Regions from separate parts of the Ewingella sp. S1.OA.A_B6 genome, predicted to be linked through region 2. Evidence: predicted binding sites of a transcription regulator. Region 2 holds the regulator's gene; each other region holds the start of a gene.
The links. Region 2 encodes PurR, which represses purine synthesis genes. Its sites were predicted from a motif close to CANGCAAACGTTTGCNTG; they were not measured.
Positions count from the first base shown of each region.

Region 1: carA (glutamine-hydrolyzing carbamoyl-phosphate synthase small subunit) is a predicted target of PurR. The motif match lies at 1,871-1,888, and genes of this name have one in related genera.
Region 3: gltS (sodium/glutamate symporter) is a predicted target of PurR. The motif match lies at 4,299-4,316, and genes of this name have one in related genera.
Region 4: ACMV8I_RS12710 (NCS2 family permease) is a predicted target of PurR. The motif match lies at 1,555-1,572, and genes of this name have one in related genera.

Region 1 covers NZ_JBLJFK010000004.1:137,170-145,181, reverse strand. The annotation lists gene ACMV8I_RS11775 (porin) at 1-250, opposite strand, end outside; gene dapB (4-hydroxy-tetrahydrodipicolinate reductase) at 809-1,630, shown strand; gene carA (glutamine-hydrolyzing carbamoyl-phosphate synthase small subunit) at 2,111-3,271, shown strand; gene carB (carbamoyl-phosphate synthase large subunit) at 3,289-6,513, shown strand; gene kefF (glutathione-regulated potassium-efflux system oxidoreductase KefF) at 6,648-7,208, shown strand; gene kefC (glutathione-regulated potassium-efflux system protein KefC) at 7,195-8,012, shown strand, end outside.
Region 2 covers NZ_JBLJFK010000001.1:763,203-771,214, forward strand. The annotation lists gene ACMV8I_RS03750 (riboflavin synthase subunit alpha) at 1-459, shown strand, start outside; gene cfa (cyclopropane fatty acyl phospholipid synthase) at 540-1,691, opposite strand; gene punC (purine nucleoside transporter PunC) at 2,029-3,264, opposite strand; gene punR (DNA-binding transcriptional activator PunR) at 3,432-4,337, shown strand; gene purR (HTH-type transcriptional repressor PurR) at 4,392-5,417, opposite strand; gene cydH (cytochrome bd-I oxidase subunit CydH) at 5,505-5,843, shown strand; gene ACMV8I_RS03780 (C40 family peptidase) at 5,988-6,830, opposite strand; gene ACMV8I_RS03785 (Grx4 family monothiol glutaredoxin) at 7,330-7,683, shown strand; gene rnt (ribonuclease T) at 7,775-8,012, opposite strand, start outside.
Region 3 covers NZ_JBLJFK010000012.1:19,862-27,873, reverse strand. The annotation lists gene spoT (bifunctional GTP diphosphokinase/guanosine-3',5'-bis pyrophosphate 3'-pyrophosphohydrolase) at 1-98, shown strand, start outside; gene trmH (tRNA (guanosine(18)-2'-O)-methyltransferase TrmH) at 104-799, shown strand; gene recG (ATP-dependent DNA helicase RecG) at 796-2,877, shown strand; gene gltS (sodium/glutamate symporter) at 2,921-4,132, opposite strand; gene ACMV8I_RS17615 (uracil-xanthine permease family protein) at 4,371-5,762, shown strand; gene ACMV8I_RS17610 (AsmA family protein) at 5,915-7,606, shown strand; gene fabY (fatty acid biosynthesis protein FabY) at 7,727-8,012, opposite strand, start outside.
Region 4 covers NZ_JBLJFK010000005.1:62,423-70,434, reverse strand. The annotation lists gene ACMV8I_RS12710 (NCS2 family permease) at 74-1,441, opposite strand; gene ACMV8I_RS12705 (glutathione S-transferase family protein) at 2,065-2,733, opposite strand; gene ACMV8I_RS12700 (putative bifunctional diguanylate cyclase/phosphodiesterase) at 2,998-5,091, shown strand; gene ACMV8I_RS12695 (methyl-accepting chemotaxis protein) at 5,105-6,667, opposite strand; gene ACMV8I_RS12690 (nuclear transport factor 2 family protein) at 7,017-7,355, opposite strand; gene ACMV8I_RS12685 (inositol monophosphatase family protein) at 7,445-8,012, opposite strand, start outside.

The sequences.
Region 1 (8,012 bases), on a different contig from region 2:
CCGAGAAACGGAAACGTGAGCCGCCGTCAAAGCCGTTATTTTTATACGATCCCTTATCTTTATCACCGGTTTCCATATTCCATTGTGGACGAATACTCCCGCCCACTTTGAAATCCAGACGACTGAGCAAATCATAAGGCTGGGGATCTTGCTTAATCAGAGTGATTTCGGCGTGCGCAGCAAAAGATGCACAGCCAAAGAGCAGGCTGGCAGCAGCCCCCTGTGTAAATTTATTGAAGTTGGATTTCATCTATAGTTCTCTATACCAAAACTGCGTTGAACGTTAAAAACCATTGATAGCAATACGTTTTGGTATGTTTTTTTGTTATCCCCTTACATCAAGGTTAGGGGGGCCGACGCGCCCTGGCTTTCGCCATCTGGCGGGCTAAATTAAAATTTCGAAAGTTAAAATTAGCAAGCTACTTATTAACATGTTCATTAATTTAATCAAGATGAATTGTGGGTTAATTATGAAGGTTTACTGATTTAGATTGTGTAGAAGTATGGACTGCTGCTTTTATCAGCGATAGATGCGTAATAAAGGCTATAACGGCAGCGTAGCGGTGCCTGTTAAGAAATACAGCGCTTTACCGGTGCATTTCGCACATATAACTGCATAACTATGTGCGAATGGCACTTTTTTCCAAGTTGGTGTGATGTTAATCGATTGATAGAAATACTGATGAAAAGCAGGAGATATCATAATTTTCTAATCATCAATTGAATCCTCTGGCAGTGCTCAAGAGGAGCAGTTACTCTGACTTAATAGCCAGTCGGCAACATCATCAAATTAACAAGAGAAAGTGATATGAGTAATTCACAGATCCGCATGGCAATTGCGGGCGCGGGTGGTCGCATGGGCCGGCAGCTGATTCAGGCTGTTTCGCAGACTGAGGGAGTCGTACTTGGCGCGGTGCTTCAGCGCAAAGGATCGTCTCTGGTCGGCACCGATGCAGGAGAACTTGCCGGTGTGGGACGTCTCAATGTGAAGGTGAGCGACAGTCTGGATGACGTGGTGGGCGATTTCGACATTCTGATCGACTTTACCCGTCCGGAAGGCACGCTGGAATACCTTGAATTTTGTCAGAAACACCATAAAAGCATTGTTATCGGCACTACGGGCTTTGATGATGCGGGTAAGGCTGCAATCGCGCAGGCTGCAGAAGCGATTCCCGTTGTGTTTGCCGCAAATTTTAGCGTGGGTGTTAATGTTGTGCTCAAATTGCTCGAGAAAGCCGCCAAGGTTATGGGCGACTATGCTGATATCGAAATTGTTGAAGCTCACCATCGCCATAAAGTTGACGCACCTTCCGGCACCGCGCTGGCAATGGGCGAGGTGATCGCAGGTGCGCTGGGGCGTGATCTGAAAGAGTGTGCGGTGTATGCCCGTGAAGGCTATACCGGTGAGCGTGATCCGAAGTCTATTGGTTTTGCCACGATCAGAGCTGGCGACATCGTTGGTGAGCATACCGTGATGTTTGCTGATATTGGCGAGCGGGTTGAGATCACCCATAAGGCCTCCAGTCGGATGACTTTTGCGAATGGTGCAGTAAAAGCGTCTGTTTGGCTTTCATCGCAGAAAAATGGTCTTTATGACATGAAAGATGTGCTTGGATTGGATAATTTATAAGTTTTTTCATACCATTGTGATGTGGTTGTTTTGGTCATAACGTTTTGATAAAAGGGTGGTTCCTTGGCTGCCCTTTTCTTTTCTTTGTTTTTTATGACTATTTTGATTGGATTTTCAATTAAAATAGTCTTTTATGTGGCTTTACCTTCATTTTTCTGACCGTGACGGTGGAAAAATAACCACCAATTCTATCACCGCGATTAACATTTCGAATTTCCCCTCATTTATAAGACAAAGCCCTTCGCAAACGTTTACCATTGAAAGATAGCCTGCTCTTTTATGGCAGTGGACCCCCATTCCCACTGAGTTCAGCAAAATAGAGAGAAATAGTGGTGCTTTTGATGGACAAACCGAACTACCATCATTAGAATGCGCCCAATTTGCCAAAAATTGTCTTCGGGGATGATTTTTGCATTGATTTAGATCGGTTAATCTGAATTAATATGCAAATAATATGATTTATTATTCCTGGAGGATGCTTTGATAAAGTCAGCGCTATTGGTTCTGGAAGACGGAACCCAATTCCACGGTCGGGCCATCGGGGCAGAGGGTACGGCAGTGGGGGAAGTGGTCTTCAATACGTCGATGACCGGCTATCAAGAAATCCTTACTGATCCCTCCTATTCTCGCCAGATCGTCACCCTTACTTATCCCCATATCGGCAATGTCGGCACTAACGCCGCTGATGAAGAATCCCCCGCAGTACACGCTCAGGGCCTGGTTATCCGCGATTTACCCCTTATTGCCAGCAACTACCGCAGTACAGAAAATCTCTCGGATTACCTCAAACGCCACAACATTGTCGCTATCGCCGATATTGATACCCGCAAGCTGACCCGTCTGTTACGTGAAAAAGGCGCACAGAACGGCTGCATCATCGCGGGCGATTCACCGGATGCTGAACTGGCGCTGCAAAAAGCCAAAGCGTTCCCTGGCCTGAAAGGCATGGACCTGGCGAAAGAAGTGACGACGCAGGAAGCCTATAGTTGGCAACAAGGCAGTTGGACACTGGAAGGCGAATTACCGGAAGCGAAAACAGCAGAACAGCTGCCCTTCCACGTGGTGGCCTACGACTACGGCGCTAAGCGCAACATTCTACGCATGCTGGTGGATCGTGGCTGCCGCCTGACGGTGGTCCCGGCGCAGATGCCAGCAGAAGATGTTCTGAAGCTTAACCCGGACGGTATCTTCCTTTCTAACGGGCCGGGCGATCCGGAGCCGTGCGACTACGCTATTGCCGCCATCAAGACTTTCCTCGAAACGGATATCCCGGTGTTTGGTATTTGTCTGGGCCATCAGCTACTGGCACTGGCCAGCGGTGCCAGGACGTTGAAGATGAAACTCGGGCATCATGGCGGCAACCATCCGGTGAAAGATCTCGATAACAACGTGGTGATGATCACCGCGCAGAACCACGGTTTTGCGGTTGATGAACAAAACCTGCCGGGCAATTTACGGGTAACGCACAAGTCGTTGTTCGACCACACGGTTCAGGGTATTCATCGCACCGATAAAGCGGCGTTCAGCTTCCAGGGCCACCCTGAAGCCAGTCCGGGCCCGCACGATGCGGCACCGTTGTTCGATCACTTTATCGAACTGATTGAGCAATACCGTTCTAACGCCACTCTTGTCGGCAAATAATCAGGAGCAATAACGACATGCCAAAACGTACAGACATAAAAAGCATCCTGATCCTCGGCGCTGGCCCGATTGTTATCGGTCAAGCCTGTGAGTTCGACTATTCCGGTGCCCAGGCCTGTAAAGCCCTGCGTGAAGAGGGCTACCGCGTCATTCTGGTCAACTCCAATCCTGCCACCATCATGACTGACCCTGACATGGCTGATGCGACATATATCGAGCCAATCACCTGGGAAGTTGTGCGCAAAATTATCGAAAAAGAGCGCCCGGACGCCGTGCTGCCGACCATGGGCGGCCAGACCGCGCTGAACTGTGCGCTTGAGCTGGAACGTCAGGGTGTATTGGCTGAATTCGGCGTGACCATGATTGGTGCGACGGCAGACGCTATTGATAAAGCCGAAGACCGCCGCCGTTTCGACGTGGCGATGAAAAAAATCGGCCTCGACACTGCGCGCTCTGGTATTGCACATAATATGGAAGAAGCGCTGGCGGTTGCCGCTGACGTCGGCTTCCCATGCATCATTCGACCGTCATTCACTATGGGCGGCACCGGCGGCGGGATTGCGTATAACCGCGAGGAATTTGAAGAGATTTGCGAACGCGGTCTGGATCTTTCGCCAACCAAAGAGCTGCTGATTGATGAGTCGCTGATTGGCTGGAAAGAGTACGAGATGGAAGTGGTGCGTGATAAAAACGACAACTGCATCATCGTCTGCTCAATCGAAAACTTCGACGCCATGGGCATTCACACCGGTGACTCTATCACGGTGGCACCGGCGCAAACTCTGACCGACAAAGAATACCAAATCATGCGTAACGCCTCGATGGCGGTGCTGCGTGAGATCGGCGTAGAAACCGGTGGCTCTAACGTCCAGTTCTCGGTGAACCCGAAAGATGGCCGTCTGATTGTTATCGAAATGAACCCGCGCGTATCACGTTCTTCCGCGCTGGCCTCGAAAGCGACCGGTTTCCCGATTGCCAAAGTGGCAGCCAAACTGGCGGTAGGGTATACCCTCGACGAACTGATGAACGATATCACCGGTGGCAAAACACCGGCGTCGTTCGAACCGTCCATCGACTACGTTGTGACCAAAATTCCTCGCTTCAACTTCGAGAAATTCGCCGGTGCCAATGACCGTTTGACTACGCAGATGAAATCCGTCGGCGAAGTGATGGCAATTGGCCGCACGCAGCAGGAGTCACTGCAAAAAGCGTTACGCGGTCTTGAAGTGGGTGCCAGCGGTTTTGACCCAAAAGTTAGCCTGGATGACCCGGAAGCGCTGACTAAAATTCGTCGCGAGTTGAAAGAAGCCGGGGCCGAGCGTATCTGGTACATCGCCGATGCATTCCGTGCGGGCCTGTCCGTTGACGGTATTTTCAACCTGACCAACGTTGACCGCTGGTTCCTGGTGCAGATTGAAGAGTTGGTGAAACTGGAGAATGAGGTTGCCGAAGGTGGCTTCAAGATCCTCACGCCGGAATACCTGCGCATGCTCAAACGCAAAGGCTTTGCCGACCTGCGTCTGGCAACGCTGGTCGGTGTTTCTGAAAGCGAAGTGCGCAAACTGCGTCACAAATATAATCTTCATCCGGTCTACAAGCGTGTGGATACCTGTGCGGCGGAATTCTCAACTGATACCGCTTACATGTATTCGACCTATGAAGAAGAGTGCGAATCCAACCCCACCAACGACAAGCCAAAAATTATGGTGCTGGGCGGTGGTCCTAACCGTATCGGCCAGGGTATTGAGTTCGACTACTGCTGCGTACACGCCTCACTGGCGCTGCGCGAAGACGGTTACGAAACTATTATGGTCAACTGTAACCCGGAAACCGTGTCTACCGATTACGACACCTCCGACCGTCTGTACTTCGAATCCGTGACGCTGGAAGACGTACTGGAAATCGTGCGCATCGAACAGCCGAAAGGTGTGATCGTGCAGTACGGTGGTCAGACGCCATTGAAACTGGCCCGTGAGCTGGAAGCCGCAGGCGTGCCGATCATCGGTACCAGCCCGGATGCTATTGACCGCGCCGAAGACCGCGAACGTTTCCAGCAGGCGGTTCACCGTCTGGGCCTGAAACAACCGGCTAACGCTACCGTTTCAACCATAGAACAAGCGGTTGAGAAAGCGGCTGGCCTCGGTTACCCGCTGGTAGTGCGACCTTCTTATGTGCTGGGTGGCCGCGCGATGGAAATCGTCTATGACGATATCGACCTGCGCCGTTACTTCCAGAACGCCGTGAGTGTGTCCAACGATGCGCCGGTGCTGCTGGACCGTTTCCTTGACGACGCTATAGAAGTGGACGTCGATGCTATCTGCGACGGTGAACGCGTGCTGATTGGCGGCATTATGGAGCACATCGAGCAGGCTGGCGTTCACTCCGGTGATTCCGCCTGTTCTCTACCGTGCTACACGCTGAGCAAAGAAATCCAGGACGTGATGCGTCAACAGGTTGAGAAACTGGCGTTTGAGCTTTGCGTTCGCGGTCTGATGAACGTGCAGTTCGCGGTGAAGAACAATGAAGTCTACCTGATTGAAGTTAACCCACGTGCCGCACGTACTGTACCCTTCGTCTCTAAGGCTACTGGCGTACCTTTGGCCAAAGTAGCAGCCCGCGTGATGGCAGGTCAGACACTGGCTCAGCAGGGTATTACCGAAGAAGTGATCCCGCCTTACTACTCTGTTAAAGAAGTGGTTCTGCCCTTCAACAAATTCCCTGGCGTTGACCCAATCTTAGGGCCAGAAATGCGCTCTACCGGGGAAGTGATGGGCGTTGGCCGCACCTTCGCAGAAGCCTTCGCCAAAGCGCAGCTGGGTAGTCAGTCAGGCATGAAGAAAACAGGGCGCGCCCTGCTTTCAGTCCGTGATGGCGACAAAGCCCGCGTGGTGGATTTGGCCGCTAAACTGCTGAAACGTGGTTTCGAGCTGGATGCGACTCATGGCACCGCCGTGGTACTGGGCGAGGCAGGGATTAACCCGCGGCTGGTCAATAAAGTGCATGAAGGTCGACCACACATTCAGGACCGTATTAAAAACGGTGAGTATGTGTATATCGTCAACACGACGGCTGGCCGTCAGGCGATTGAAGATTCCAAACTGATTCGCCGCAGCGCCCTGCAGTACAAAGTACATTATGACACCACGCTGAATGGTGGCTTTGCCACCGCGATGGCGCTCTCTTCTGATCCGACTGAACAAGTGACGTCGGTGCAGGAGATGCACGCCAAAATCAAGGGCTGATGGCATAATTGACCGCTCAGGTCAGGACAAAAGGCGTGGCGCAAGCTGCGCCTTTTTCACTTTATGCGTCCCTCGTTACCAGAAAGCAGAAAGTTGCGTATGCTGAAGTGAATGAAATAAAACAAGAGACCTGCATGATCCTAATAATTTACGCCCATCCCTATCCGCGTCACTCGCGCGCTAATCAGGGATTGCTCTCAGCCGTGAAAGATCTGCCCCATGTTGAAGTCCGTTCGCTGTACGATCTCTATCCTGATTTCAATATTGATGTTGATGCCGAACAGAAGGCGGTTGAACGGGCCGATCTGGTGGTGTTCCAGCATCCGATTCAATGGTATGGCTTACCGCCGTTGCTGAAACTCTGGATTGATAAAGTGCTGGAGCACGGCTGGGCTTATGGCCATGAAGGTAATGCGCTCAAGGGAAAACACTGTCTGTGGACCGTCACCACTGGCGGTAATGAGCATCATTTTGAACTGGGCGATCACCCGAATTTCGACGTGCTGGCGCAGCCTTTGCAGGCGACGGCGGTCTACTGCGGTATGCACTGGCAGCCCTATTTTGCGGTACACAACACCTTTATTTGCGATGAAGTTGCTCTGAAAGCGGCGGGTGAGGAGTATTGCCGACGCTTAACCGCCTGCCTGAGTCTGAAAGAAGGTTGTGCGCCGGAGGTCGAAAATGGACAACCATAATCTGATGATTGAAGGGCTGATTTATCTTGGCTCGGCGGCACTATTTGTACCGATCGCGGTCCGTCTCGGTTTAGGTTCCGTGCTGGGATATCTCATCGCCGGCTGCATCATCGGTCCGTGGGGACTTAAGCTGGTTTCTGATGCGGAATCCATTCTGACCTTCGCTGAGATTGGCGTGGTGCTGATGTTATTTATCATCGGCCTGGAGCTGGATCCTAAACGTCTCTGGACGCTGCGTGCTTCGGTCTTTGGCGGCGGCAGTATGCAGATGGCAGGCTGCGGCCTGGTGCTTAGTCTGTTCTGTTATTTACTGGGGCTCGACTGGAAGGTTGCCTTGCTGATTGGCCTGACGCTGGCGCTTTCATCAACCGCTATCGCTATGCAGGCCATGAGCGAACGCAGTTTGACATCATCGCCAATGGGTCGTAGTACGTTTGCCGTGCTGCTGTTTCAGGATATCGCGGCAATTCCGCTGGTGGCGATGATCCCTCTGCTGGCCAGTACCGGTGAAGCCACTACGTTAGCCAGTTTTGGTCTTTCGGCGGCGAAGGTACTCGGTGCGCTGGCGGTGGTGGTGCTCCTCGGGCGGTATGTCACGCGCCCGCTACTGCATTTTGTTGCCCGCTCTGGGATGCGTGAAGTGTTCAGCGCTGTGGCACTGTTTCTGGTATTCGGTTTTGGTATTTTGCTCGAAATAGCGGGCCTTTCGATGGCGATGGGCGCATTTTTGGCCGGCGTGATGCTGGCGAGTTCCGAATATCGTCATGCGCTTGAGAGCGACATTCAGCCGTTTAAGGGGTTGCT
Region 2 (8,012 bases):
ACGCTTCGCCTCACCAACCTCGGAGAGCTACAGTCCGGCTCGCAGGTCAATTTGGAGCGAGCCGCACGTTTTGATGATGAAATTGGCGGACATCTCATGTCCGGCCATATTATTTGTACGGCGGAAGTGGCGAAAATTCTTACTTCCGAAAATAACCGTCAAGTCTGGTTCCGCATGCCGCATGAAGATTTAATGAAATATGTATTACATAAAGGTTTCATCGGTATTGACGGAATAAGCCTTACTGTTGGTGAAGTCACTAAAACCCGATTCTGCGTGCATTTAATTCCAGAAACCTTGCAGCGAACGACCCTTGGTACCAAGCGCTTGGGCGATAAAATTAATATTGAGATTGATCCGCAAACACAAGCCATTGTGGATACGGTTGAACGCGTATTAGCAAGCCGTGAGGCGGCAATGGCTACCGCGCAGGCGATGATGGATCTGTACGAAAAATAGAGTGAAAGCCCATCAAAATAAAAAACCAAAAGCCGGGCTGGTGACCTGTCCGGCTTTTTGACGACAGTAGCCCATTGAGGCTAGCGAGGTACGCGAATTCCACCTTCTACACCCTGCGGGCTGAACAGAACCTGCCAAAGCTGAATATCACGCGCCCTGAAAGCCCCGGCGCAGGCATTCAGATAATAGGTGAACATACGTTCAAACCGCTCAGTGTATTTACCTGCCAATAATGGCCACGCCTGAAGAAAACGCTCCAGCCAGGCCATCAGTGTGCGGTCGTAATCCGTGCCGATATTGTGCCAGTCTTCCATGACAAACCGTGCTTCAGTGGTATGTGCGATCTGCTGAATAGAAGGTAAACAGCCATTGGGGAAAATATATTTATCAATCCAGGGATCGACACTCAGATCCGTTTTATTCGACCCAATCGTATGGAGCAGGAATAAGCCATCCGGCTTTATATTCCGTTTGACGACGTCGAAGTAGGTTTGATAATTTTTCGGACCGACATGTTCAAACATTCCCACTGACACAATCCGGTCAAATTGATCATCCAGATCGCGGTAATCCTGTAGCAAAATAGTGACATCAAGATTTTTACAGCGATCCTGCGCCATTTTTTGCTGTTCGGCCGAGATGGTTACTCCCACCACACTCACGCCATAATGTTTTGCTGCATATTCTGACAACCCACCCCAGCCGCAACCAATATCGAGCAAACGCAGGCCAGGTTTTAATTGTAGCTTATCGCATATCATTTTTAATTTTGCTTCCTGGGCTTGCTCAAGAGTGCTGGCATCCTTCCAGTAGCCGCAGGAATATTGCATATAAGGATCAAGCATAAGACTGAACAGGTCATTACCCAGATCATAATGCTCTTTACCGACAATCCAGGCGCGCTTTTTGGATTGTAAGTTGGTGAGCCGTGCGGCTGCAATGCGGAGTGTGTCTTTAAAATGTTTAGGGAGTCTGCTTTCAAGGCCTGCATTCAGGACGCGTTGAAAGAACATGTCCAGTCGTTCGCATTCCCACCAGCCATCCATAAAGCTTTCACCCAGACCCAGAGAACCCTCTTGTAAAACACGTTTAAAAAAATCAGGGTTTTTAACTTTGATGTCAAAAGGGCGGGTGCCGTTGATCTGTACATCTGCCATTCTCAACATTTCATTGACGATGCGATACCAATGATTGTCCTGAATACTCAGGTCTTCTATACACGATGAACTCATAGCTTCTCCATCACTTGCTCTTCTGACTTATTAACCTGCCGGGGAAACCAAGGCAATTTATGCAGGTCATTATGAGAACAGACGGTAATCCGCCTTATCTGATATGCAACTATGAACAGAGGAAATTAGAAGAAAACCCGCAACCTGAGAGGCTATCGCGTGAAAAACTTTGGTATAAAACGTGACACACGACCCGCACCCAGAAAATATTTGCGAAAAAGCATTGTATAAATATTATTTTTATCGGTTTTTTTGAGTATAGGCTCGCCTGCGCGCATTCTCAATAACAAATCACGCGCGGCGGGCATATTGTTTAAGTTACTGTCACATAAGGTTATTATGACAGTTGGTTAGCATTTTTCCCTTCGACTGTTTTCAATTGCTTTTTTATTGTGGCTTTCATCGTATTGTCCTGCTTAGCACTTTTCTTAACCATCATGAAGCCAAGTGCAACCAATACCAACGTTCCCAGCATAACGGTAACGGTCGCCAGTAACGGCCAGGCAATAAACGCAGAAACCAACAGGCTGGCAATAAAGCACAAACCTAATTGCAATGTATTTTGTAACGCAGCCGCTTTGCCTGTGCTGGCAGGAAACGGCATCAACGCGTTGGCGACAACAATCGGGTAGCAAGCACCGTTAACCAGCGCCATCAGGCAGAACGGGATCAGTAAGGTGATCAGCGAAGCGTTAGTGAGTGTTGCCACCAGATAAAGTGCGACGACACTCAGCGCATACCCTGCGAGCAACCAGGGAAGTATGCGGTTGCCATCGATTCTGCTGATCAATAAGCGGCAGCCGAATCCACCCACCAGGAAAGCGATAGTCTGAGGAACATAACTCAGGCCGATAATGCCTGGTGTATATCCCATGTCGCTGAGAATAAAGGGCGAACCGGTCAGCCAGGCGAAAAATCCTGCCGAGCAAGCAGCATAAATAAGTACGTTACCGCTGAACACGTATGAAGCTAAAAGTTTGAAAAAGCTGATCCGGTCGGCCTTTTGGCCAACGGCAGATTTTTGAGTTTCGCGAATGCGGAAAGAGAAAATTAACAGCAGAACACCAATGGCCAGCAGCAGGGCGAAAATGGCTTCCCAGTCAAAGTGGTTCAATACCCATGCGCCGATAAGGGGTGCAAGGGCAGGGGATAATGCGACCAACGGCATAATGGTCGCAAAAGTACGTTTGGCGACGTCGGCAGAGTAGCGGTCAATAACCAGTGCTTGCCAGCTTACGGCTGCTGCACACACGCCAATAGCCTGCAGAAAGCGCAGTGCCAGCAGCAGATAGATATTTTCCACCCATATCATTCCCAGACAACCGAGCGCGAAAAGCGTCAGGCCAGCGATAAGCACAGGTCTGCGCCCGAGTTTGTCAGACAGCGGCCCCCACAGCAGTTGACCGATGGCAAAGCCACCAAGAAAAATACTTAGGCTGGCACTGATTAGTCCGGGCGTGGTGACCAGCGTGGTTTGCATGGTGCTGAAAGCTGGAAGGTACATATCTGTGGCTAAAAAGCCCAACATACTCAACCCGGCGAGGTAGAGCATAAATCCGAAGGAGGGTTTCATGAATTTCTCTTTTTTATGCGATGTTTGTTACGCGAAAATAAATCAGTAGCGGCACAACGTGCAGGAAGTCTCAGGCGCGCAGTGTAATAGGTTGGCTTGCCCCTTGTGAAACGTTAATATTTGCGCTCTTGTATCAAAAAAATTGAAAGCAGAAGGGGCGGGAGAGTATGTGGTCAGAATATTCACTGGAAGTGGTCGATGCAGTGGCGCGTACAGGAAGTTTTAGCGCTGCGGCACAAGAGCTGCACCGAGTGCCTTCTGCTGTCAGCTATACCGTTCGTCAATTGGAGCAGTGGCTGGCCGTGCCGCTGTTTGAAAGGCGTCATCGCGATGTGGAACTGACTGCCGCAGGTCAAGTTTTCGTTGAAGAGGCGCGCCTGCTTATCAAAAAAATGATAGCCACGCGGCGTCAATGCCAACAAGTTGCCAATGGTTGGCGAGGGCAGCTAAATGTCGCGGTAGACCGCATTGTCAAACCGGACCGATTAAGGCGTCTTATTACTGATTTCTATCGAACCTTTCCCGATACCGAGTTGATTATCCACTCAGAAGTGTTTAACGGCGTGTGGGATGCCTTGGTGGATGGGCGTGCGGATGTGGCCATCGGTGCAACGCGCGCCGTCCCCACCGGCGGACGTTTCAGCTTTCGGGATATGGGTTTTATGGACTGGCACTGTGTCGTCAGCCCGGGTCATCCTCTGGCGGCATTGACAGCGCCACTTATTGACGAGCAACTCCGCGCTTATCCGGCTCTGTGCATTGAAGACACCTCGCGGAACCTACCTAAGCGGGATACCTGGACGCTGGATAATCAGCGCCGCTTAGTGGTTCCCGACTGGACCTGCGCCATGGACTGCCTGCGTGAAGGTCTGTGTGTGGGTATGATGCCTGTGCATCTGGTTGAAACATGGATAGTGCAACAGAAACTCAGCGTGTTGACGCTGGCAACCGCTTTTCCTGAGAGTGCCTGTTGCCTGACCTGGGACCAAAGTAATCAGTCTCCATCTCTTGCATGGCTTCTGGATTACCTGGGCGATACGGCAACCCTCAATCAGGAGTGGTTGCGCAATTAAAAACACCTGCAAAAGTGCAGGTGTTACGGGTTGGAAGAGCCGAAATGATCGGAACTAACGGCGATAATCGCGGTAAGGTCCATCGGCTACTGAGCGACGCTCAATCAGTTTTGGATGAACTTCGATGGTTTGCGACTCTTCACGCTTGCTGATAATGCGATCCAGCAGCATCGTAAATGCCATCTCGCCCAGACGCTCTTTTGGCTGATGGATAGTGGTGAGTGCGGGAGAAAAATAGCGGGCATTGCGCACGTTATCATACCCGATCACAGAAATATCCTGGGGCACCCGCAGGCCCATTTCATCGGCAGCGCAAATAGCACCCATAGCCATGACGTCCCCCCCGCAGAATACTGCCGTCGGACGCTGCTTCTGCATCAGAATTTTGTGCATTGCCTGGTAGCCGGACTCCGGCTCAAAGTCGCCCTGAACCACCCACTCTTCACGTAGCGGAATATTGGCCTCGTTCAGTGCTTTAACGAAGCCCTGGAAACGGCCACCACCGGTGTTACGGGCCAGTTGTCCTGGGATCACGCCAATATCACGATGGCCGCGCTCAATCAGATAGCGCCCGGCCATATAACCGCCTGCAAAGGCATTATCAATAATGCTGTCGGTAAAGTTTTTGCGCGCTTCGCCCCAGTCCATCACGACCATCGGAATCGAACGGTACTCTTCGAGCATGTCGAGCAGGGCATCAGGATACTCTGCGCACATCACCAACAGACCATCCACACGCTTTTGTGCCAGCATCGACAGATACGCCTGCTGCTTATCGAGATTGTTGTGCGAGTTACACAAAATCAGCGTGTAGCCTTTGGCATAGCAACTGTTCTCAACCGCTTCGATCACTTCGGCAAAATAGGGTGCTTCGCTGGATGTCGCGAGCAAACCGATGGATTTAGTGTTGTTGACCTTGAGGCTACGCGCCACCGCGCTGGGTGAATAGTGCAGTTCTTTAATCGCAACCTGCACGGCGGCTTTAGTTTCTTCGGCGACGAAACGTGTTTTATTGATGACGTGCGACACGGTTGTGGTGGAAACGCCAGCCCGTTTTGCGACATCTTTTATCGTTGCCATGAAAAGAATGACTCCTGTCTAACGTGCTTCAGCACGTTAGCATTATGTTAATCGTTTGCCTGCGTGGATTTGACTGCTGAAGTGTGGATGAGCAGTCAAATCTTTGGTGGGTTTTTCAGAGAAGTACAACCGTCTGAAAAGAGCATCGGAATGAATCTACCCGCACGCAGCGTGGTAACCGCTAATTTTCTCTTATATCTGACTAAAGGGGAAGTAAAAAGTCTTTATAACCTGGAGGATGATCACGAGATTTTAAAACAAAACTGTGAGAAAATGCGTTGGCACACAAACTGTATGGCTTATGATAAAGCCACATTTGATCCGAAAGGGGTTTTAATGGATACCAATTTGAAATTTGCTCTCATTACTGTGGTCGGCGCACTGGCAGTGATTGTTGCTTTCAGTTTTACAGCAGTAATGAACTGAAGTAGTTGCACTTTATACGTGGTGAGTGAAAAACAAAATAAAAGGGCGATTCCTGTTACAGGAAACGCCCTTTTATTTTGCAGTCTGAAGTTTCATAAACGTTTCGTTAAATGCTATTCATCGCTGATTAGCGTAACCACTGACTTAACGAATCGTTTTAGGCGTCATAACCCGACGCGCTCCTACGTAGTGATTTTGCCAGTAATCTTGGCCCAGTGAGGTGATTTTGATCTCTTCACCTGTACGCGGAGACTGAATGAATTTACCGTTGCCAACATAAACACCTACGTGATCTGCCGCACCGCGATTATTAATTCTAAAGAAGACTAAATCGCCACTTTCCAGCTCGCCACGTTTGACCGGTGCCGCATCACGAAGATGGTACATTTCGTTGGCAGTACGAGGCATTTTGATACGAATCAGATCTTTGTACGCGTAATACACTAAACCACTGCAATCGAAACCGGTATTCGGTGAGGTTCCACCCCAGCGATAGGGTTTGCCGACCTGATGCATCAGCTTGGTCATCGCAGTCTGTTGCGCATGTTGATATCTTTTTTTATGTGCAGCGCTTAATGCGATTGGTTTACTCTCTTTCGCGAGTAAGCCCTTGGTTTTTCGATGGCGACCATAGGCTTTTTTACTGGTCTCATTTTTTGCTATCGTTCGGCTTCCTTTCTTCGCTATTACTTCATTCTTCGTCGTTTTGACGTTTTTATTTACCGAGCGCTGATGGCGAACGAGTTTGGTGCTGGTGATTTTTTTCGCTTCTTTAACTTTTGCTTTCTTTTCTTTTACTACCGGCTCTGACTTGGACTTTTTGCTGCTTCGGGCAACGGCTTTGCGCTTTCGTCGATCGTCAGGCTTGGCCTGACTGACATGGCTTTTTCGTTGTTCAGCGGCAACATTAGTATGTGGCGATGCATACGCCAGATTTAGAAATAGCTGGGTAAAGAGCAGCACAGAAAGCGTAAACAATAAACGCATGGCGTCGTTACCAATATTGGCCCAAGGTTAAACATCAGAGATGTCAGAGTATTACCTAAAAGAACCCGATAAAACAGCACGAATTGCTTCGATTTTAGATCATATTGTGAGAAAAAGTTAATAGCATTTTAAATGCTGTAAAAATAGGCATCTTTAGTTCTAAAAACCATCTTATTTCAGAGCGTTGAAGATGTACTCTGATCAGACTCACTCTGTCATAAGAGAGTTAAACTCAACGGTCAAAAATGTTATTCTGAATGAATGTTTATTATTGCGAGCCGCTAGGCACTTTTATAAAAAAGTGACGAAACAAAACAGTTAAAACGATATCGATTAAAAGACCCTGTAAAAAATGGCGTTTTTATCCAAAGCTCTCCATCGTTACAATAGACGTTAGGTGACAAATGTTAAGCGACAAATGGCGCACATTTCCAGACAGCGCCCAGCGCATCAATGAGTAATGACCGTGACAGCCAGTTTTGGCTTGAGGAAGCAATAAATGACCACGACTACCATAGAAAAAATTCAGAAGCAGGTTTCCGAAAACCCAATTCTTCTTTACATGAAAGGCTCACCCAAGCTGCCAAGCTGCGGTTTTTCGGCTCAGGCCGTTCAGGCGCTTTCTGCCTGTGGCGAACGTTTTGCTTACGTTGATATCTTGCAAAACCCGGATATTCGCGCGGAAATGCCTAAGTACGCCAACTGGCCAACCTTCCCGCAATTGTGGGTGGATGGTGAACTGGTCGGTGGTTGCGACATCGTGATTGAAATGTATCAGCGCGGTGAGTTGCAGACGCTGATCAAGGAAACGGCAGAGAAGTACAAATCTTCTGAAGAGCCGCAGCCAGAATAAAATCTGCCCGCAGGTGCCAGGAAGCAATAAAAAGAGCGGCTCATGACGAGACGCTCTTTTTTTTAAGAAATTTTCTGTTTCCAGCCAATAACTACTCTTCGCTGTCGGCAGTTTGGCTCTCTTCGTCGTCTACGTTGACAGGCAACGGCCAGCCACCAAGGCGCTTCCAGCGGTTCACCAGCTCACAAAATAGTTCCGCGGTCTGTTCGGTATCATACAACGCCGAATGTGCCTGGCTGCTGTCGAAGACCATGCCCGCACTAATACAGGCTTTAGCCAGTACGGTCTGACCGAGTACTAACCCGCTTAGTGCCGCTGTATCAAAAGTG
Region 3 (8,012 bases), on a different contig from region 2:
TTCGCCTGACCACCCGCGACCGTGTACATCTGGCAAATATCATGCGGAAAATTCGTATCATGCCGGATGTCATTAAAGTCAGCCGTAACCGAAACTAAATGTTATGACACCTGAGCGTTATGCGCGCATCTGTGAAATGCTCGCAGCCCGGCAACCTGACCTGACGGTTTGCATGGAAGAAGTGCACAAACCGCATAACATTGCTGCTGTCATTCGCACAGCTGACGCCGTTGGTGTTCATGAGGTTCATGCCATCTGGCCTTCAAGCCGCATGCGTACTTTAGTCTCTTCGGCGGCCGGCAGTAACAGCTGGGTTCAAGTCAAAACACATCAAACGATTCAGGATGCCGTTGCCAAAATGAAGGCGAAAGGCATGCAGATACTCGCAACGCATCTGTCTGACAAAGCTGTCGACTTTCGCACCATCGATTACACCCGTCCTACCTGTATTTTACTCGGACAAGAAAAGACCGGTATTACACTTGAAGCACTGGCACTGGCTGACAGCGATATTGTTATTCCCATGGCCGGTATGGTTCAGTCGCTCAACGTCTCCGTGGCATCTGCACTCATTTTGTATGAAGCACAGCGCCAGCGCGAGAATGCCGGGATGTATCAACGTCAGATAAGCCCTCTTAGCCAGAAAGAGCAACAACGGCTGCTGTTTGATGGCGGCTATCCAGTATTGTCAAATGTGGCAAAACGCAAAAAATTACCCCGTCCCTTGATCGATGAAACCGGGCAAATTATTGCTGATGACCTGTGGTGGGCCGCTATGCAAATGACGGTTAAAAGATGAAGGGCCGCCTGCTCGACGCCATCCCGCTCACGTCACTTTCAGGCGTTGGAGCCAGTCAGGCAGAGAAGCTCGCAAAACTCGGCCTCGAAACTATTCAGGATCTCCTGCTCCACCTCCCTCTGCGTTATGAAGATCGCACACGTCTCTACGCTATCAATGATTTGCTGCCTGGTATTTTCGCCACAGTAGAAGGCGAAGTGCTGCGTAGTGATATCAGTTTTGGCCGCCGCCGCATGATGACCTGCCAGATCAGTGACGGCACAGGTATCGTTACGTTACGCTTCTTCAACTTCAATGCCGCGATGAAAAACAGTCTGGCAACCGGGCGTCGTGTGACCGCCTATGGCGAGATCAAACGCGGAACGCTGGGAGCAGAGATAATTCACCCGGAATATCGTATTCAGGGAGAAAATAGTGAAGTTGTTCTGCAGGAGTCTTTAACGCCGGTCTACCCCACCACCGAAGGGATACGCCAGGCGACGCTGCGCAAGCTGACCGATCAGGCGCTCGCACTGCTTGATACCGTCCCTATCGCAGAACTTCTTCCAGAAGAACTGAGTCAGTCGCTCATTTCACTGCCCAAAGCCCTGCATCTATTGCACCGCCCACCTCCTGATATTCAGCTTGCTGATCTTGAAAAGGGCCAACATCCGGCGCAACGCAGACTGATCATGGAAGAGCTGCTGGCACATAATCTGAGTATGCTGGCCGTACGCGCTGGCACTCAAAGCTATAAAGCGCTACCACTACAGCACGATGACCGCCTTAAGGACTCGTTCTTAGCATTGCTGCCGTTCAGTCCGACCGGTGCACAGCAGCGAGTTGTGGCCGAAATAGAACAGGATCTGGCCAAAAACTATCCGATGATGCGTCTGGTCCAGGGGGATGTGGGTTCAGGCAAGACGCTGGTTGCCGCATTAGCCGCACTGTGCGCTATTGCACAGGGTAAGCAGGTCGGTCTGATGGCGCCTACCGAACTTCTGGCAGAGCAGCATGCGAATAACTTCCGTCAGTGGTTTGAACCGCTAGGCATACAGGTCGGTTGGTTGGCCGGTAAGCAAAAAGGCAAAGCACGACAGGCACAACAAGAGGCGATTGCCAGTGGTCAGGTTTCTATGGTGGTGGGTACACATGCCATTTTTCAGGAACAAGTTCTTTTTTCCTCACTTGCTCTGGTGATTATCGATGAACAACACCGGTTTGGCGTCCACCAGCGCCTGGCATTATGGGAGAAGGGAAAACAACAAGGTTTCCACCCACATCAGTTAATTATGACGGCAACGCCGATCCCGCGAACACTGGCCATGACGGCCTATGCCGACCTTGATACCTCCGTGATTGATGAACTGCCACCAGGCAGAACGCCGGTGACCACCGTCGCGATCCCTGACACCCGCCGCAGCGATATTATCGCCAGAGTGAAGAGCGCCTGTGAGCAGGAGAATCGTCAGGCTTACTGGGTCTGTACACTTATCGAAGAGTCGGAAATGCTGGAAGCTCAGGCAGCGGAAGCGACCTGGGAAGGGCTGAAAGTTGCCCTGCCTGAACTTAAAATCGGTTTGGTTCATGGCCGGATGAAGGCTCAGGAAAAACTGGCAGTGATGCAAGCCTTCAAACAGGGTGAAGTACAGTTACTGGTCGCCACCACGGTAATAGAAGTGGGCGTGGATGTACCAAATGCCAGCCTGATGATCATCGAAAATCCGGAACGTCTCGGGCTTGCTCAGTTGCACCAACTGCGTGGCCGTGTCGGGCGCGGTGCCATCGCTTCACACTGCGTCCTGTTATATAAAACGCCACTTAGCAAAACAGCACAAAAACGTTTGCAGGTCCTGCGAGACAGTAATGACGGATTTGTTATTGCGCAGCAGGATTTAGAGATCCGTGGCCCGGGAGAATTACTGGGAACGCGCCAGACGGGCAGCGCCGAATTTAAAGTTGCGGATTTACTGCGTGACCAGGCGATGATCCCAGAAGTGCAACGAATTGCACGCTATCTGCAACAGCACTTCCCCCAACACTCCCATGCATTGATCGAACGCTGGTTACCGGAGCGTGTACGGTATACCAACGCCTGATTTCATTTGCCTTGTTATGTGCCTTCCCTGGCACTCAATCTCATCATGCAATGGCAGGGAATACCGGCAATAACAAGAATAATTTGATGACTATCGCGTTGGCGATATCAATAAAGAATGCGCCAACCATTGGCACCACTAAAAAGGCCAGATGCGATGGCCCAAAACGGTTGGTAATGGCCTGCATATTGGCGATTGCCGTTGGTGTCGCCCCCAGCCCGAAGCCACAGTGCCCCGCAGCCAGTACTGCCGCATCATAGTTTTTCCCCATCACCCGGTAAGTCACAAAGATGGCATACAGCGCCATCGCCATCGCCTGTACGCCCAGAATAGCTACCATTGGCAATGCCAGTGAGGCCATTTCCCAAAGCTTTAGGCTCATCAGTGCCATCGCCAGAAACAGTGACAGACTGACGTTACCCAGCACAGATACCGCACGATCAAATACCCGGTAAAAACCCAGCCATGCCAGCATATTGCTGAGGATAACCCCGACAAAAAGCACACAAACAAAGGTCGGAATTTCGAAAGCAGAGCCCTGTAAGAAAGTCGAAACGTGAGTGCCGGCCATCAGGCAGATAGCAATGAGTGCGATGGTTTCCACCATCACCAAAGGCGTGATCATCCGGCCAATCGTTGGCTTCTCAAACGCACTCGGGTCTACAGCATCATCCGGCGAACCGTCGGGTGTTGAGGAGTGACTGACCAGATAACGTGCAACCGGCCCGCCAATAATACCACCCAGCACCAAGCCAAAAGTTGCACAGGCCATAGCAACTTCCGTAGCATTTTCAAAGCCGTATCTTTCGCTGAATAATTTACTCCAGGCAGCGCCTGTCCCATGTCCACCCGATAAAGTTATTGAACCTGCCAGCAGTCCCATCAGCGGGTCGAGTCCGAGCAATTTTGCCATGCCAATGCCAATCGCATTTTGCAGTAGCAATAATCCCAGGACAACCAACACCAGTAAGAACAGAGATTTGCCGCCGGAACGCAAACTGGCAAGATTAGCGTTTAGCCCAATGGTGGCGAAGAAGGCCAGCATCAGCGGCTCTTTAAGCGACATATCAAAAGTGACTTCCCAACTGAAAAACTGATTGCCCAGCAGCAACAGTAAAGCAACCAGTAAACCGCCCGCTACAGGTTCTGGAATTGTGTATTTCTTAAATATTGAAATAGTCTGGACGCATTTACGTCCTAACAGGAGTACCAGCGTTGCGGCAACTAACGTGCCGTAGGTATCAAGATGAATCATTCAAGTCCTCCATTTTAAAAAAATCCAATAATATTATTAAGTTATAATAATCCCAGTTCTCTGATATTTTTCAGATACGGGATTAGAAGTCAGATAGCCAACTCAACGCAAGAAAAACAGCCCAGTTATGCTTGTCAAATTAAAATTAACGGTAGAATAGGCCGACAAAGCAAACGATTGCTTTTATTCTTATTTTCATTAAAAATGCCCGCTTTGCAGCTTAATGGATGCCCAAATCATGAGTACGCAATCCGCCGAGCCAGATACTCAGCGCCCTGACCTTTCCCGCACACCCAACAGTGAATTGATTTATCGTCTTGAGGATCGCCCTCCCCTGCCACAGACCCTGTTTGCGGCCTGTCAGCACTTACTGGCGATGTTTGTCGCGGTGATCACTCCCGCCCTCTTGATTTGCCAGGCTCTTGGGCTTCCGGCTCAGGACACTCAGCACATCATCAGCATGTCGCTGTTCGCTTCAGGGCTGGCTTCTATATTGCAGATTAAAACCTGGGGTCCGGTGGGTTCAGGTCTGCTGTCGATTCAGGGCACCAGTTTTAACTTTGTGGCTCCGCTGATCATGGGGGGCATGGCGCTAAAAAATGGTGGGGCGGATGTTCCAACCATGATGGCAGCCCTCTTCGGCACATTAATGGTCGCCTCCTGCACTGAGATTATTCTGTCGCGTTTCTTGCATCTGGCGCGCCGCATTATTACCCCGTTAGTTTCAGGTATTGTGGTGATGATCATCGGCTTGTCATTGATTCAGGTCGGGCTGACCTCCATCGGTGGCGGTTATGCCGCCATGAGTGACCATAGCTTTGGTGCGCCCAAAAATCTGATACTCGCTGCGATAGTTCTTGTGGTGATCATTCTGCTCAACCGGCAGAAAAATGCTTATCTGCGCGTCGCATCGCTGGTGATCGCGATGGCGGTAGGTTATCTGGCTGCATGGATGATGGGAATGCTGCCCACCACTACACCCGTAACACAGACCCACTGGATAACGCTGCCAACCCCGCTGTATTACGGGCTGGGTTTTGACTGGAATCTGCTTATTCCACTGATGTTGATTTTCATGGTGACCTCGCTTGAGACGATTGGTGATATCACCGCGACCTCGGATGTCTCCGAGCAGCCGGTAAGTGGCCCGCTCTATATGAAACGTATTAAAGGTGGTGTGCTGGCGAATGGATTGAACTCAATGCTTTCGGCAGTATTTAACACCTTCCCTAATTCCTGCTTCGGCCAGAACAATGGTGTCATTCAGCTGACCGGCGTTGCCAGTCGTTATGTGGGTTTCGTGGTTGCACTGATGCTGATCGTCCTTGGTCTGTTTCCCGCGGTGGCAGGATTGGTTCAGCACATTCCGGAGCCGGTATTGGGTGGCGCGACCATTGTGATGTTCGGTACCATCGCCGCCTCAGGCGTACGCATTGTGTCGCGTGAACGCCTTAATCGTCGTGCAATTATGATCATGGCATTATCACTGGCCGTCGGGATGGGCGTTTCACAGCAACCCCTGATCCTGCAATTTGCACCTGACTGGCTCAAAACCCTGCTTTCATCTGGAATCGCGGCCGGAGGTATCACAGCCATTGTGTTGAACCTCATTTTTCCTCACGAAAAATAAACTTCCGCTGTAACCCCGGCAAATGCGACGAAAGGTCCGGAACCCTCGCCGCATTTTATTGCCTCTGTCGTGCTAACCTATTGAGAAAGGCCGCTGTTTACGGCATAAACAGAGTATTCTTTCCCCTTTCCCGACGGATATGGATTCAGACGATGAAATTTATCGGCAAAATTTTACTGACACTCCTTCTACTGTTGGTGCTGGCATTTGTACTGCTTTATGTCGTGTTGCAGACTCGCTGGGCCGCAGGCCAGCTTAGCCAGTGGATGAGCAATAACAGCAATTACCGCCTCTCAGTCGAAAAAATTGATCATACCTGGTCCAACCCTGGCCGCATAACGCTGAACCGCGTGAAACTGGGGCAGAAAAATCAGCCCGATGTTCTAAATGCCGCCCAGGTAAATCTGGATTTGAGTTGGCGCCAGATAACCGAACCCCGTTTCTTTGACCGTATCGTATTAGTTAGCGGGCAGCTCAGTCTCAATCCTTCCACATTAAATATCCCTATTCAGGCGAACACACTCCAGCTAAGTAAAATGGCACTCACAGGTGATGCCGATAGCTGGGTGGTCGACGGCCAACAGATAAATGCTGGCATTTATCCATGGCAGCCAAAGGCCGGTCATCTGCTGGGTGAGAATACGGAATTCCAGCTTAGCGCTGCATTTTTGAGCATCAATGGCATTCCCGCAGAGAACGTGCTGGTGCAAGGTCAGATCAATAATAACCAGCTTACGCTGAGTAACTTTGGCGGCGACCTGGCTCGGGGGCAACTGACAGGTAAAGCCAGCCGTGCGCCTGATGGTAGCTGGGCAGTAGACAACGTGCGGCTAAGCAATGTGCGGTTACAAACATCACAGCCGCTGTCGGCATTCTTGCAAGACTTAAACCAGCAGCCGAAGGTCGTTGTTAAGCGTTTTGATTTGATTGATGCCCGCCTGCAAGGTAAGGACTGGGCGTTCAGTGATGTTGATCTGTCCGTTAAGGACGTCAGCTTCGAGAAAGGTGACTGGCAGAGCCAAGACGGTGAAATCTCACTGAATGCCACAGAAATGATTAACGGCAACCTGCATGTCATCGATCCGATTATCAATCTGGACCTCTCACCGCAGGGGATTGCCATTAAACAGGTCAGCGCACGCTGGGAAGGTGGCTTGCTGCGCACAACCGGCAACTGGATACGTGACAGCCATCGTCTGCAATTAAACGAGCTTACCGTTGCGGCACTCGAATATACGCTACCGCAAAACTGGCGCCAGCTCTGGGTGCAAGCCTTACCGGACTGGTTGTCAGAGGTTTACGTCGGGAAATTAATGACCAACCGCAACCTGATCATTGATATCTCACCGCAGTTCCCTTTCCAGCTCACCGCACTGGATGGCTTCGGTACGGATTTATTGCTTGCGCGGGATCATCAGTGGGGTATCTGGTCGGGCAAACTCAATCTCAATGCCAGTGCTGCTACCTTCAATAAAGTCGATGTACGTCGACCTTCGCTTGCCCTTGAGGCAACGGACAGTCAGGTGAAATTCACGGAGCTGAGCGCGTTTACCAAAGAGGGTCTGCTCGAGGCCACCGCCCATGTTGACCAACTACCGCAACGTAACTTCTCAATAAGCATGAATGGCCGTGCTGTTCCGGTAAACGTGCTGGAAAACTGGGGCTGGACACATCTTGACCTACAAGGCAACGCCAATATGCAGCTCAATTTGCAAGGTCAGATGCCTGCAAACATTGATTTCCAGCCCACATTAAACGGTAAACTGCACGTGTTAGCCGCTGATGGAAAACAGCTGGATCAGCAAATGAATAGAGGCATGGTGGCCGGTACTGTCACGCCGTAGATTTCACTGGCTCACTCTGGAAACTCAAAAGGCACCGCTTAGCAGTGCCTTTTGTTTTTTATCTTTCGTGCTTTTACCCACAAGACGTGGGGTAACTTCTGTATTGACGGCTTAAAGATATCAGTTAATTTTCGGCTCAAGCGGCGCCTCAGGGGTTACCGGAAGTACCAGGTAAGTGCCTTCAAAGATAGCGCCCGTAGTTTCATCCCCCAACAGACTGACCTCCAACTGAACCCGTGCCCGGCGGCCTTTAGCGAGCCGGTCCAGATCACCGCTGAGGGAGCTGAGATCGGCAATCGCGCGCGGTCGGCCTGTTACAGGGGCGCTGTAACGGATATGTGCGTCAGCGAGGATGATAGTTCCACCCAGATGGCGTTCGCGCAACAGCAGCCAGATCAACCCCCAT
Region 4 (8,012 bases), on a different contig from region 2:
ACTTAAGGCCAATTTGGGTGGCAACCCAAGGTTTTGATTCTAAAAAGCGTTACATTTTTTCGCCAAAAAAATCTTAAATAGCCCATCCACCTGCGTAGAACGCCACTAATGCCACCGCGATGATCACGGTGCCAACGTTCAGCTTACGCCATTCGCCGGAGAAGATGCGGCCGATAACCAGCGCACTAAAGCCCAGCATAATACCGGTCACAATATTGCAGGTCAGCACAATAAATACGGCACACAGCAGGCCAGACATCGCATCAACAAAGTCATCGAAATCCAGTTTGGTGACGTTGCTCAGCATCAGCAGTCCGACATACATCAGCGCCGGTGCCGTAGCGTAAGCCGGGACCAGATAAGAGAGTGGTGACAAGAAAAGCATCAACAGGAACAATACACCCACCACGGTTGCCGTCAGGCCTGTCTTGCCCCCTGCCGCCGTACCCGCAGCAGATTCAATATACACCGCCGCCGGTGCAGCACCGACCAAGCCGGCCAGTATGCTGCTGAGGGAGTCAGACGTCAGCGCTTTACCACCGCTGATGATCTGACCCTCTTTGTCGAGCAAGTTAGCCTGACCGGCAACGGCGCGAATCGTGCCAGTGGCGTCAAACACGGCCGTCATGACCAGCGCCAGTACGCTTGGCAGCACGGCCATCTTCAGCGCGCCCATAATGTCGAGATTAAACAGGACAGAATGGCCATTGGCGTCAGACAGCGACGGCATGGCGAACAGGCCCTGATACTTCACCGTTGGATCAAAAATCAGGCCAATGATGGAAATGGCGATGATCACCAGCAGAATACCGCCGGGAACACGCAGTTTTTCCAGACCGAAGATAACTGACAGACCGAGCAGCGTCATAATTACCGGGAAAGAGGTGAATGCGCCAAGCGTCACTGGCAGGCCATCGAGAGGGTTTTTGATCACCAGACCGACACCGTTGGCAGCAATCAGCAGCAGGAACAGGCCGATACCAATGCCGGTACCGTGCGCAACGCCCATCGGTAAATTACGTAATATCCATGAGCGGATACCGGTTACTGAGATGATGGTAAACAGTACCCCCATCAGGAAGACCGCACCCAATGCAACGGGTACACTGATGTGCTGGCCCAGTACCAGACTAAAGGCGGTAAATGCCGTCAGCGAGATAGCACAGCCAATTGCCAGCGGCAGGTTAGCCCACAGCCCCATTAATAAAGAACCTAAACCTGCCACTAAACAGGTCGAGACAAAGACCGCGCTGGGTGAAAAACCAGCTTTACCCAACATGGCCGGGACAACAATAACGGAATAAACCATAGCCAGAAACGTCGTCAGACCTGCAATGATCTCCTGACGAACATTACTGCCGCGGGCAGAGATTTTAAAAAAAGCATCAAGCGAACCCGTTCGCGCAGCGGTGCCGCCCGTTTGGCTGTGTTGACTAGACATGTGAAACCCTCTGAAGTGTCTTGCTGAAAAGCCTGCGTGGTCATTACGAAACCGTTTCGTCACGTTCGCTTCCCTACCCGGTGAAATGCTGCTGACAAACAGGCCACAAAACCAAGGCAAACGTTTAACTCTCATCGCGTAAGGCGGAAATAAAAACCACGGGAACTGCAAAGCAAACGATTATCCAGCCATTAACCCTCTCTTTTCAACTCCTGTTCACGACAAATTGGTCTTATTTGTTCATTAAAAAAGCATATCGCCCGGAAATTTGTGCAAACCCGGTATTTTTAGTTTTTTGCCAGAAAAGTGGGTTGTGCACAAATTTATTTTGTCTGATATTTAGGCAATACGGGCAGGCGAAAAAGACGGCGTTCAGGCAGGGTTAAGCGATATTGTACAAGTTAAGCGCCATGTCCAATAAACACGGCGGGTTATCTCCAACGCAAATCCAATAATAGAGAAACAGTACTGAAGAGATAATAGGTTTCACTGATGTTTCACCGGAACAACTTACAGGGTAATAAAAACGCCGGTAAAACATAATATATAGTGTCAAAAGATCTTATTCGGGTGAGTCAACGCAGCCAACACATCTTCAACTTGAAGGATGGAGGGTCTATCCGCTAACTCCCAATATGGTAGGGGCCGCCCTGCTCCAGCGCTTTCTGATAGGCGGGGCGCGCCTGAATAGTCGACAGCCAGCGGCTGACATGCGGATATTTATCCAGCCCGCCACGGGATACCATAGCCTCAATCGGGAAACTCATCTGAATATCCGCCGCGCTAAAATCACTGCCCGCAAACCAGGTACTGTCGGCAAGATGTTTTTCGAGATAGGCGCCATGGGTGGCGAGTTGTTTATCCAAATAATTTTGCTGTACACCTTTACCAATCGCTCCGGCAATCGGACGAATAAGCCAAGGCATTGGCGGTTTACCGAGACGTCCGAAGATTAACTTCATCACCAAAATTGGCATCAGCGAACCTTCGGCATAGTGTAACCAATAACGGTATGCCTGCCGTGCAAAATGGTCAGTTGGCTTAAGGTTGCCTTGTGCGTCATAAGCCTCTTGCAGATATTCGATGATGGCACCTGACTCAGCCAGTGTCAGATCGTTATCCACCAGAATGGGTGATTTCCCCAAAGGGTGCACTTTCTTCAAAGAATCCGGCGCCAGCATGGTTTTTTCATCACGTTGATATCGTTGTATTTGGTACGGAATTTCCAACTCTTCCAGCATCCACAGAATTCTCTGTGAGCGCGAATTATTTAAATGATGAACCGTGATCATGCATTCTGCTCCTAACTGATAAGGTTGATTTATAATTAACTATAGTCGATACCCTCAGGGCTGTATTTTATATTAAAAAAAACCTATTTTTATTAGGTCTTAATAATGTATGGTGGTTCAATTCCCTGTAAATCCTGCCCCCCTTAAACTTAAGTAAATTTAATGAATTTCCACTAATTCATTAGCCTTTATTATTAGTTAATGCCATCATCACCGCACTAAAATTAACCATTTATATAAGCACTTTAATATGTGGAGTCTTGCATGCTTTCCAGTGATTACAATGCTGTGCTTATTTTATTTTCTTTCATCGTTGCCATGCTGGCTTCTTATACCGCACTCGATATGGCTGGACGAGTGGCAACCACACAAGGAAAGGCTTCCAGATTCTGGCTGGCGGGCGGCGCCCTTTCCATGGGTATCGGCATCTGGTCGATGCACTTTATCGGAATGCTGGCCTTCAGCATTCCGGTTTCAATGGGTTACGACCCACTGATCACCCTGTTTTCTATGGTGATCGCCATCGTCTCTTCTGCCTTTGCCCTATGGCTGGTTTGTCATGAGCGTCTGCCCACCCAAAGTCTGCTGTTCGGCGCATTGTTAATGGGCGGCGGTATTGCGGCCATGCATTACACCGGCATGGCTGCTATGCGCATGATGCCCGGCATCAGTTACAGCATCGGCTGGGTTGCACTGTCGGTGGTAGTAGCGATAGCCGCTTCCGGCACAGCGCTCTGGATGGCGTTTCACCTGCGCCAGCAGTCACCTAACATCAAAATGCTGCGCGCGGGTGCTGCGGTCGTTATGGGCACAGCAATTGTCGGTATGCATTACATCGGCATGGCCGCAGCTAATTTCCTCAAAGGTAGCCACAGCATGGCTGCAAATTCCGGCGTAAGTAATCAATGGCTGGCGCTGCTGGTGATTGTGGTAACGCTGGCCGTTTTGGCCATCACGCTGATCATTTCTGTGCTCGACGGTCGGTTGCAGGCGCGTACCTCGGTGTTGGCCTCTTCGCTTGCACAAGCTAACCGTGAACTAACGCAACTGGCGCTGCACGACAATCTGACTAAACTGCCTAACCGTCTGTTGCTGGAAGACCGCCTGAGTCAGGCTTTTCAGAAAGCTGGGCGCGGTGATTCTCTATTTGCCCTGCTGTTTCTCGACCTCGACGGTTTCAAGGCAGTAAACGATGCTTTTGGCCACCACGTGGGTGACCAGTTATTACTCGCTGTTGCTGAGAGAGTGCGTGAAGAGGTGCGTCCGGAAGATACATTGGCACGCCTGGGGGGTGATGAGTTTGTACTGTTGTTAGAAATAGCAGAACCCGATGACGCCGCTACGCTGGCTGATAAATTGGTGCATCTGATTGCCAAACCTTTTCAGATCTCGCGTTATGAGTTGCTGGTTTCAGTCAGCATCGGGATTGCCGTCTATCCGGGGGATGGTAAAGATGAGCGCGAACTGATGCTCAATGCCGATGCCGCGATGTATCACACCAAGAATTCGGGACGCAACGGCTACAGCTTCTTCCAGCCATCGATGAATGCCAATGCGCAAGACCAGTTGCAGTTATTGAACGATTTACGCATGGCGGTCGAACGTGACGAATTACGTCTGCACTATCAGCCCAAATTTGTCGCCCCGCACGGCCCGGTGACTGGGTTCGAAGCACTGTTACGCTGGGAGCGCCACGGGGTCATGCTCAGCCCAGATGTTTTCCTGCCGACGGCCGAGAAAACGGGTCTGATTATTTCCATTGGCGAATGGGTGATTAACGAAGCGTGCCGCCAACTGCGCATCTGGCATCTATCCGGCCACAGCAGTTGGACAGTGGCGGTGAATCTGTCGGCTTTACAGTTTGAACAGGTCAATTTGGTAGCGATGGTGATCGCAACCATCGAGCGGCATCATATTCCGCCGCAAATGTTGACGCTCGAAGTGACCGAAACTACTGCGATGCGTGATCCAGATACCAGCGTGGCAATCCTCGAGCAGTTGACTGAATACGGGGTTAGGGCCTCTATTGATGACTTCGGCACCGGCTACTCCAGCCTGTTGTACCTGAAGCGGCTGCCCGCCAGCGAGCTAAAAATTGACGGCGCATTCATCAATGACTTGGTTGCCGGCAGCGAAGATGCCAGCATTGTGCAGGCAATCATCGCGCTGGGCCAGACCCTGAACCTGAAAGTGGTAGCCGAAGGCGTGGAAACGACCCAGCAGCAAGAATTCCTCACCGCAATGGGTTGCGATACGTTGCAGGGTTACCTGCTGGGTCGCCCGATGACGCCGCAGCAGATTGCCCTGCATCCTGATTCAGCCTGGGAACCTCAACCCCCAAACATGCAGCAACGCTGAGCAGCGCGCGCTCTCACTCTGCCGCTGTGCGGAAAAACTGTACGGCATTGCGCAACTCCAGGCTTTGCTCGGTCAGTGATTGCGCCGCGGCAGCGGCCTGCTCCACCAGGGCGGCGTTTTGCTGCGTCACCTGATCCATCTGCTCCACTGCAATCCCGACTTCATGAATTCCGGTATGCTGCTCAGTGCTGGCCGTGGAAATTTCACTGACGATCCCCGCGACTTTGTTCACCGAGCTGACAATCTCGTTCATCGCATGACTGGCGCGATCGGCCTGCTGCGAACCTTCGTTTATTTTGTTGACGGTGCCGTGGATCAGATTTTTAATCTCTTTCGCTGCCTGCCCGCTTTTTTGCGCCAATACGCGAACCTCGCTGGCTACCACCGCAAATCCTTTGCCTTGAGTACCTGCCCGCGCAGCTTCCACCGCCGCATTCAGTGCCAAAAGGTTGGTCTGGAATGCAATCCCCTCAATCACGCTGATGATATTGATGATCTCCTTCGAGCTGCCGGAAACATCGCGCATGTGCTCCTGCATACCGCTGACAATCGAGCCTCCCTGCAATGCCGTCTGAGACGTCGCATGCGCCAACTGGCTGGCTTCACGCGCATTCTCCGCATTCTGGCTGACGGTGGCGGTTAGGTTCTGCATATTGGCGCTGGTTTGCACCAGCGACGCCGCCTGCTCCTCGGTACGCTGCGATAAATCAATGTTACCTTGTGCAATTTCGCTTGCCGCATGATTGATCGACTCGCTGCCGCTCATTATCTGATGAATAGTCCGATTCAACTGCTGATTCATGCTATTCAGTGATGCCAGTAAGCTGCTGTTATCGCCGGGCCTCAGGATGATTTCCGCCGCCAAATTGCCCGCCGCAATTTCCTGCATGATCGACGCGGCATAAGCCGGTTCACCGCCCAGTTGGCGGTTCAGATTACGTGCAAGTAACAACGCCATGGCCACAGACAGCACCAGAGCAAAAACCACCAGCACCAGGAATAGCAAGCTGGCGATATGGTAATCACTGCGCGCATGCGCAGCCGCCTGCTCGCTGTTGCTGATTTCATTGTTTACCAACATGGAGAGATCGGCCATTAACTGCGTGCGATATTTCCGGGAGTTGTCGCCGCTGATTTGGGTAGCCTGCGTAATATCATCGCGTTCCATCGCGGCAATGACCTGATCATTCGCCAGCGAGAACTGCTCAAAGTTATGGATGATTTGTTTAAACAAGGCCGACTGACTGCCAGCGCTGTTCAGATTTTCGTAGGCGTTTTCCGCCGCCTTAAAGTTAGCGACGGCCTGCATGATTTCAACCCGGTGACCGTCACGGGACGTGCCCTGCGGTGAGGCGATGTATTGCACCTGTTGCAGACGCAGCTCAGACAGTGTGCCACGCATCACCAGCGGATACTGAACGCCCGGCAGACGGTACGCCCGGTAGTCTTCAATCTGCTGATTAGTATTCTTCAACTGCCAGGCCGACGTCGTTGCCAGAACCAGCATCAGGGTAAGAACGAGTGCAAATGCACCCAACAGACGGGCAAGAACGGAGAGATTGGTTATTTTTTTCATCAGGACACTACAGGGTGAGTGACAGGAAACAGAGATAACGGCAGGAATCAGGGGAACTTTATAGCAAAATGAAATAATATTTCATTTTGTTAAACGCTGATCTTCATCATGTAATCAGAGGGTTGCCGGACAAATTCAGGATGTTATTTAATTGAATGAAAGTATAAGGTAATCGCCACTTATCACTTTTTGTCTTTGAGCCCGCAAATCGCAGAAGGCATGGTCTGGAGAGTTGCGGAAGTTTAACGAGACCTTAAATACGGCCATAACGGCTGAACCAGCGCTATCATAAATAGGGTAAGTGGCAACTCACTCCTCGCTTTAAATTTACTTCAACGTCTTGGCGGATTTATGCAAAGTAAAACCATGCTGTTTCAATTAATCCGTTCTGTATCTCAAAGATAGCCACGCTTTCGAGCGGCTGATCGTTCAGACCATGAATACGCTCGTGGTCAAAGACTTTATTACCCAGCACCGAGCGGGAAATCAGTTCGGCGCGCAGTGCTGGATTATTGAAGCGATGGCTGGCGTAAAAATCACGCAGTTGTGCTTTACCGACGGTAGAAGGTTCAGTCGCGGGCATCCGGTAACCTTTGAAGGTGTCGCTAAAGCAGGCCACAAACTTCTCAAGGTCGTGCTCATTATAAGCATAAAACTGCTGTTCAACGGGAAGCAATGGATTGGGCATTAGCACCTCTCAAGTGAATAAAAATGTTAATTATTTGAATTTAAATTCAATATCTATTAACGCTCGAATCTTGTCAATACCCAGCCAATTTACCTTGGCTGCAAATCCCAAAGCGGTCTGACGGTTGCCATTAAGCCTGGCGTGCCCGCTGCCACCGATAAATCCCGAATATTTTCCGAACCAAAACTGACCACGGTTTCCAGCCCCGCTTCCTGACAAAGCACCGCACCACCGGCGATATCCCACAGTGTCGTACGCCGTTGCAGGTGGCCGTCAGTAATACCTTTTGCGGCGAACACCATGCCGACCGTGGTACAGCGGTAACATTGTACTGACCAATCCGCAGCCCGCAGTCCCTGATAAAATTGTGCAGCTTCATCAAGCTTGTCATCCGAACTGTCACCCAGCGAAACAATCTGCACGTCACCAAAGCGACCATCGCGCACGAAAAGCTGCCCGTTGCGGAAAATCCCTTTGCCACTTTCGGCAGCAAACTGTTCGTTGAGAACCGGCAGAGCGACCACGCCGATCATCGGCTGTTTATGCTCCACCAGTCCGAGGGAAACGCCCCACAACGGAGAGCCTCGCAGGAAATTAGATGTGCCGTCGATGGGATCGATAACCCAGCATGCCGCATCGGTTAACATGCCACCCAGC